Linked DNA regions of Roseobacter denitrificans OCh 114. The protein of the gene in region 1 interacts with the protein of each later gene in a pairwise test. Links are inferred from orthologs where the notes say so. Each region holds a gene or a part of one and is shown on either strand. Other genes may lie near its edges. The genes, in order: ndk and RD1_RS09300.

Evidence for each region.
Region 2: the proteins of ndk (region 1) and RD1_RS09300 interact in binary tests that used the Escherichia coli proteins (3 or more experiments, as listed by UniProt). The link is inferred for Roseobacter denitrificans OCh 114 from one-to-one orthologs.

Annotation. Positions count from the first base shown.
Region 1 is NC_008209.1:2,987,321-2,990,417, reverse strand. Bases 69-2,846 are described here. They hold ndk (nucleoside-diphosphate kinase), read left to right. Parts: upstream 69-1,135; coding sequence 1,136-1,558; downstream 1,559-2,846. Other genes in these bases: RD1_RS14290 (aldose epimerase family protein), read right to left, coding at 2,168-2,846; RD1_RS14295 (TfoX/Sxy family DNA transformation protein), read right to left, coding at 1,586-1,936; RD1_RS14305 (ABC-F family ATP-binding cassette domain-containing protein), read right to left, coding at 69-995. In the rest of the region: more of RD1_RS14305, read right to left, coding at 1-68; more of RD1_RS14290, read right to left, coding at 2,847-3,097. UniProt on the Escherichia coli protein: Major role in the synthesis of nucleoside triphosphates other than ATP. The ATP gamma phosphate is transferred to the NDP beta phosphate via a ping-pong mechanism, using a phosphorylated active-site intermediate.
Region 2 is NC_008209.1:1,917,051-1,920,368, forward strand. The notes cover bases 58-3,056. They hold RD1_RS09300 (5-formyltetrahydrofolate cyclo-ligase), read left to right. Parts: upstream 58-1,270; coding sequence 1,271-1,843; downstream 1,844-3,056. Other genes in these bases: mgtE (magnesium transporter), read left to right, coding at 58-1,274; RD1_RS09305 (TIGR00282 family metallophosphoesterase), read left to right, coding at 2,006-2,818; RD1_RS09310 (DMT family transporter), read left to right, coding at 2,815-3,056. In the rest of the region: more of mgtE, read left to right, coding at 1-57; more of RD1_RS09310, read left to right, coding at 3,057-3,318. UniProt on the Escherichia coli protein: Involved in the removal of 5-formyltetrahydrofolate.

The DNA.
Region 1 (3,097 bases):
ATGCGCAGGTTCAACCGGTTCAGCACCGGCGTGTCTGTATAGCCCACGGCACCGCCTTCGATGGAAATGATGGGCGGCGACAATTCTTCGGGTTCGGGGAAGGTAAAGACGCGTTTGGCTACCTGTTCGGGGCTGGCGATCATATCCATCTTTTCGATCATTTTCAGGCGGGACTGGGCCTGTTTGGCCTTGGAGGCCTTGGCTTTGAACCGGTCCACAAAAGCCTGCATATGATCGCGGCGGGCCTGTTGTTTCTTGGCCATTGCCGCTTGCAGCGCGCGCTGTTCGGCACGTTGGCGGGCGAATTGATCGTAGGGTCCCTGATAAAACGTCAGCTTGCGTTCATCCAGATGCAGGATCGCACCGACCGCGCGATTCAGCAGACCCCGGTCGTGGCTGATGATGATGACGGTATGCGGGTATTTGGCGAGGTAAGCCTCCAGCCAAAGCGCCCCCTCAAGGTCGAGGTAGTTCGTCGGCTCATCCAGCAGCAACAAATCAGGTTGGGCAAACAAAACCGCTGCCAGTGCCACACGCATCCGCCAGCCACCAGAAAAATCGGAACAGGGCTTGAGTTGTTCGTCGTCATCAAAACCCAACCCCTTGAGGATCGTTGCCGCGCGTCCTTCGGCGGACCATGCGTCAATATCGGCAAGCCGCGTCTGGATTTCCGCGATGCGGGTGGGGTCACTGGCCGCTTCGGCTTCCTGCAGCAGGGCCGCGCGTTCGGTATCCGCTGCGAGCACCGTGTCCAGAAGGGATGTCTCAGACGACGGCACCTCCTGGGCGACGCCGCCGATCTTGGCACGTGTGGGCAGGGACAGATCACCACCATCCAGCGTAAGCTCCCCGCGGATGAGTTTGAACAAGGTTGTCTTGCCCGCGCCGTTGCGCCCCACAAGGCCGACCTTGTGACCATTGGGAATAACGGCGCTGGCCCCTTCAAACAGTGGGCGGCCTTCGATGGAAAAGCTGATGTCATTTATACGCAACATAGCCCTTGCACTGAACGACTGTCGCGCGCATGTCAATGTGCCTCCTGCATTCGGGTGGCGCAGACTGAATTAGGGTCTTTTCGGCAAGCAGGGCGCGTGATAGATGCGCCGCAAATCAAACCCCTTGCAGGAGACCAACCATGGCCCTAGAGCGCACATTTTCCATAATCAAACCGGATGCGACACGCCGCAACCTGACCGGTAAGATCAACGCAAAATTCGAAGAAGCGGGACTGCGCATTGTTGCACAAAAACGCATCCACATGACCAAGGCGCAAGCCGGTGTGTTCTATGCCGTGCATGCTGAACGCCCGTTTTACGACGAGCTGTGTGAATTCATGGCCTCCGCGCCGGTCGTGGTGCAGGTTTTGGAAGGCGAAGGGGCCATCGCAAAAAACCGCGAAGTCATGGGCGCGACAAACCCGGCAGATGCTGCACCTGGCACCATCCGTGCAGAATTCGCCGAAAGCGTCGGTGAAAACTCGGTCCACGGCTCAGACGCACCCGAAACCGCGGCTGAAGAGATCGCGTATTTCTTTTCGGGCATGGAACTGGTCGGCTAAGTTACCTGTCTCAAACAGATATAAGGGTCAGCGGCTGCGCTGGCCCTTTTTTGTTGGCTGCAGCACGCCAATCTGGTTCATCAGACGTTCGAATTCGGAATGTCCCTGGTCAAAAGCTTCGGCCTTGATGGCGTCAAACCGGGCGCGCAGGGCTATTTTCTCGGCCCCCTTGCAGTCATTCCACGGCCGATCCTGAAGCCCCATGACCAGCACATAGTATCCGATGAAATGCGGCTGCGTCCCGGCGCGCAACAGGGCCGCGTAGGTGGCATCTGCCCCAATGGCGCGCACCTGTTCGGCGGTGTGAATACCCGCCTTGGCGCAGGCCGCCTCAAAGGCGGGCCCCAGATTTCTGATGGAGGAGATCGCGGACATCATTGCCCGATGATACCGTCACACGGGCGCAAAGGCCACGGCCTCCTGCCGCTCAGATACTCGCGTAATCGGTAATCGGCGGCGGCGGTGTTGGTGGTGCAGTTCCCGTGGTGGGGGGCGGTGTTTGCGGCTGTTTCGGTTCGGTTGGCATGAAACTGATTCCCATCGTTAACGCAATAAAGATACCTGTGTAGGCTTAACGTCAGGTTTGCCGGTGACGCGTCATCTCCGTGTTCAGAATGTGGCGGGTTCGCTCAATTCGTGCCAAATCCGATAGATCGTTTTTTGCCGGTATGTCTGACCCGGGCGTAAAACAATGCTGGGAAAAGCGCGGTTGTGTGGCGCGTCAGGCCAGCCTTGCGGCTCTAATGCGATACCTGAAAAGGGCCTCAGAACACGTTGATCATGAAGTGAAATAGGCACATCGTGTAAACTGCTGCCATTGTAGATTTGCAGTCCCGGTTCCGTGGTGTCGATTTGCAGGGTCACACCTGACGGACCGCGCAAGCGCGCAGCCGGTTCGGGGCGCGCGCGCCGTATTTTGGCAAGGCATAAGTTCGCATCCAGTGTTCGGTCGATTGGGATCGCCCGCAGGGTTTGAAAATCATAGGCTGTTTGCGCAACAGGCGCGATTTCACCTGTCGGCAGGATTTGTTGGTCGACCGGCAGGTAGGTATCCGCGTAAACCATCAGATGGTGGTTCTGTATGGTGTCTGCGTTGCCAAGGTTCCAATAGGGGTGATGCGCGAGATTGATGGCCGTTGCGCGGTCGCTTTGCGCCGTCAGTTCGAGCACCAACTGGCCATCATCCGTCAGCTCGTAATGTGCCTCAACTCTCCGATTGCCGGGCAGCCCATTTGCGCCATCTGGCAACTCGCATCGCAAGGAGACGGCCGCCGCTGAACACCGCAAGACTGTCCACATGCGTGCGTGCAGCCCGCTGGCCCCGCTGTGCAGGCAGGCGCTGCCTTCATTCGCTTCCATACTGAACGCAGCGCCCCCAATCTGGAGCGCCGCACCGGAAATCCGGTTTGCAATCGGGCCGATGACGGCACCAAAATAGCGCAGGTGGTCCGTGTAAGCCTCTGCATCGGATGAGCCGATCACGAGGCTGTCGGGATGCCCGTCAAGCCAAAGCCCTGCCAAGGTCGCGCCAAAAGGCAG
Region 2 (3,318 bases), 1.1 Mb from region 1 along the record:
CCGCGTTGATGGAGCCTTTGCACCCGGCGGATATCGCGGACCTGCTGGAACAGATCAACGCCTTTGACCGCGCGCGGCTGATCCGTCTTTATGATCGTGAGTTTGACGGGGAAATCCTTTCGGAACTGGATGAAAGCATCCGCGAAGAGGTCATCGCCGTTCTCACACCTCAGGTCTTGACGCAAGCGGTCCGCGAGATGGACAGCGATGATGTGGTCGATCTGGTTGAGGATCTGGAAGATCATCAGCAGGAAACGATCCTTGATGCGCTTGAGGATGTGGACCGCGCCGCTGTGCGGCAGGCGCTGGGGTATCCCGAATATTCCGCCGGGCGTCTGATGCAGCGCGAAGTCGTCATGGCGCCCGAGCATTGGACCGTCGGTCAGGCGATTGATCATTTGCGCGCAACGCCTGAAGAAGAGCTGCCCGATCAGTTTTATCACATCGTGATCGTCGATCCGCGCCTGCATCCGGTGGGGAATGTCACGCTTGGCAAGCTGATGCGGTCCCGGCGTGAAACCCGACTCATGGATTTGCTGGAAGAAACCTTTCAGATCATTCCCGCCACGCAGGAGGAATCAGACGTCGCCTATGCGTTCAATCAGTATCACCTGATTTCCGCGCCGGTGGTGGATGAGGAAGGGCGGTTGATCGGCATTATCACCATAGACGATGCCATGGCCGTTCTGGATGAGGAACACGAGGAAGACATCCTGCGGCTTGCCGGGGTCGGGGAGGGGTCCTTGTCGGACCGCGTTGCAGAAACGAGCAAACAGCGGCTGCCCTGGCTGGCGGTGAATTTGCTCACGGCGATCGCGGCGTCCCTTGTGATTGCCCAGTTCGAAGAGGCCATTGCGCAGATCGTGGCGCTGGCGGTTTTGATGCCCATCGTGGCGTCCATGGGCGGAAATGCCGGGACCCAGTCGCTCACGGTTGCGGTGCGCGCCCTGGCGACCAAGGACCTCACCGGCGCCAACCTGTGGCGTGTGATACGGCGCGAGGTTCTGGTGGGCGCGATCAACGGGCTGATCTTTGCGGTGGTGATCGGTATTGTCGGTGTGATCTGGTTTGGCTCACCTGCGCTGGGGTATGTCATTGCCATCGCGATGATCATCAACATGATCGTCGCCGGGCTTGCGGGCACGGCCATTCCGGTTCTTCTGGACCGCATGGGCATTGACCCGGCGCTGGCCTCGGGTGCATTTGTGACAACCGTCACCGATGTGGTCGGTTTTTTCGCCTTTCTTGGCATTGCAGTTATGGTGCTTTTATGACGGATATGACCCAAATCAAGGCGGCCGCGCGCAAGGCTGCCTTTGCGCGTCGTGACGCGGCGCATGCGAAGAATACAGGGACCGGGGCGGGGATGCTGTCGAGCGTTCTGGCGGGCTATCGCGGGGTGCCTACGGCTGGCTATATGCCGATCCGTTCGGAAATCGACCCCATGCCCGCGATGATCGAGGCCGCGGCCCATGGTCCGGTTGGTGTGCCGGTGATCATCGGCGCGGGTCAACCCCTGCGCTTTGCCCGCTGGGAGCCCGACATGGAAATGGTCAGCGGTGAATTCGGCGTTCAGATCCCCGCCCATGCCGAGTATTTCGAACCTGAGATTGTGATTGCGCCGCTCGTGGCCTTTGATGCACAGGGGGGAAGATTGGGGTATGGCGGCGGGTTTTATGATCGCACGCTTGAGGGTTTGCGCGCCAAACGCGCGACCCTTGCCATTGGATTCGCCTATGCGGCGCAAATTGCCGATACGCTGCCACTGGAGCCAACGGATCAACCGCTGGATGCCATCGTGACGGAGCAGAAGATCTATGATTTTCGCTCAAGTGATGCATGAATAAATAGCTATAAAATATTGATAATATTAATTGTTAGGTATTGTTTTTTGGTGCCTTCCGCTGTCCTGTTAAAGGGTGCGGCACCGTCGGTCTTTGCATGGGCGTCAGAAATATGTTTCCCGGCTCTTGCCCTGATCGTATCGCGGGCCTAGGCATCTTGCATGAAAATCTTGTTTCTTGGCGACGTCATGGGCCGGGCCGGGCGGCGCGCAATCACGGAAAACCTGCCGCGACTGAGGCAGGAATGGCGGTTGGATTTCGTTGTTGTGAACAGCGAAAACGCAACCTCTGGCATGGGGCTGTCGGGCAGCCATGCAAAGATCCTGCTGGAGGCGGGGGCAGATTGCCTGACGCTGGGGGATCATGCCTTTGATCAAAAGGACATGCTGCAATTCATCCAGCACGAACCGCGCATCCTGAGACCTCTTAATTTCTCCAAGGCCGCACCCGGCAAGGGCGCGCGTCTGTTCACCGCCCAAAACGGGCGCAAGGTTCTGGTGGCGCAGGTCCTCGGGCAGGTGTTCATGAAGCGGCCCTTTGATGATCCGTTTTCGGCGCTTGAACCGGTTCTGAAAACGCACCCGCTGGGCGGGCAGGCGGCGGCGGTGCTTGTGGATATCCATTGCGAAGCGACCTCGGAGAAAATGGCGCTGGGGCACTTTTGCGACGGGCGGGCCAGCCTTGCCGTGGGCACGCATACCCATGTGCCGACCGCTGATGCGATGGTGCTGCCGGGGGGCACAGGCTATTTGACGGATGCGGGCATGTGCGGGGATTATCACTCCGTGATCGGCATGGAAAAATCCGAACCCCTGCGCCGGTTTATCACAGGCATGCCCAAGGAACGCTTCACGCCCGCGACCGGAACAGCCACCCTGTCGGGCGTTTATGTCGAGACCGATGACCGCACCGGCAAGGCCACCCGAATCGCCATGGTGCGAGACGGGGGGATACTGCAAGCCGCCGCGCCATGACCCGTCGGGAAACCGTGTTTTTCACCTGCGTTCTGGTGCTGCTGGGGGCCGGGTGGGGCGTGACGATCCCGCTCACCAAAATCGCGGTGTCGACCGGTTTTGGTCATTTCGGCCTGATTTTCTGGCAGCTGTGCATCGGGTCTGTGCTGATGGCCATTTTATGCGCTCTGCGCGGCAAGGGCGTGCCGTTCAACGCGTCAACACTGCGCGTCTTTGCGCTGGTGGCGCTGATCGGGACATTGATCCCCAATACCGCATCCTTTCAGGCGGCGGTCCATGTGCCGGCGGGGATCATGGCCATCTTGTTGTCGATGATCCCGATGTTCGCCTTTCCCATTGCGCTGGCGCTGCGGCTCGACAGCTTTTCATGGCGGCGCCTGTCGGGGTTGTTCGCGGGTCTCTTAGGCGTTCTGATCATCGTCATGCCGGGGGTAAGCGCGGCACTGGCGGCCCCGGTCTTCTGGCTGTTGGTCGCGATGATCGCGGGTCTTTGTTATGCC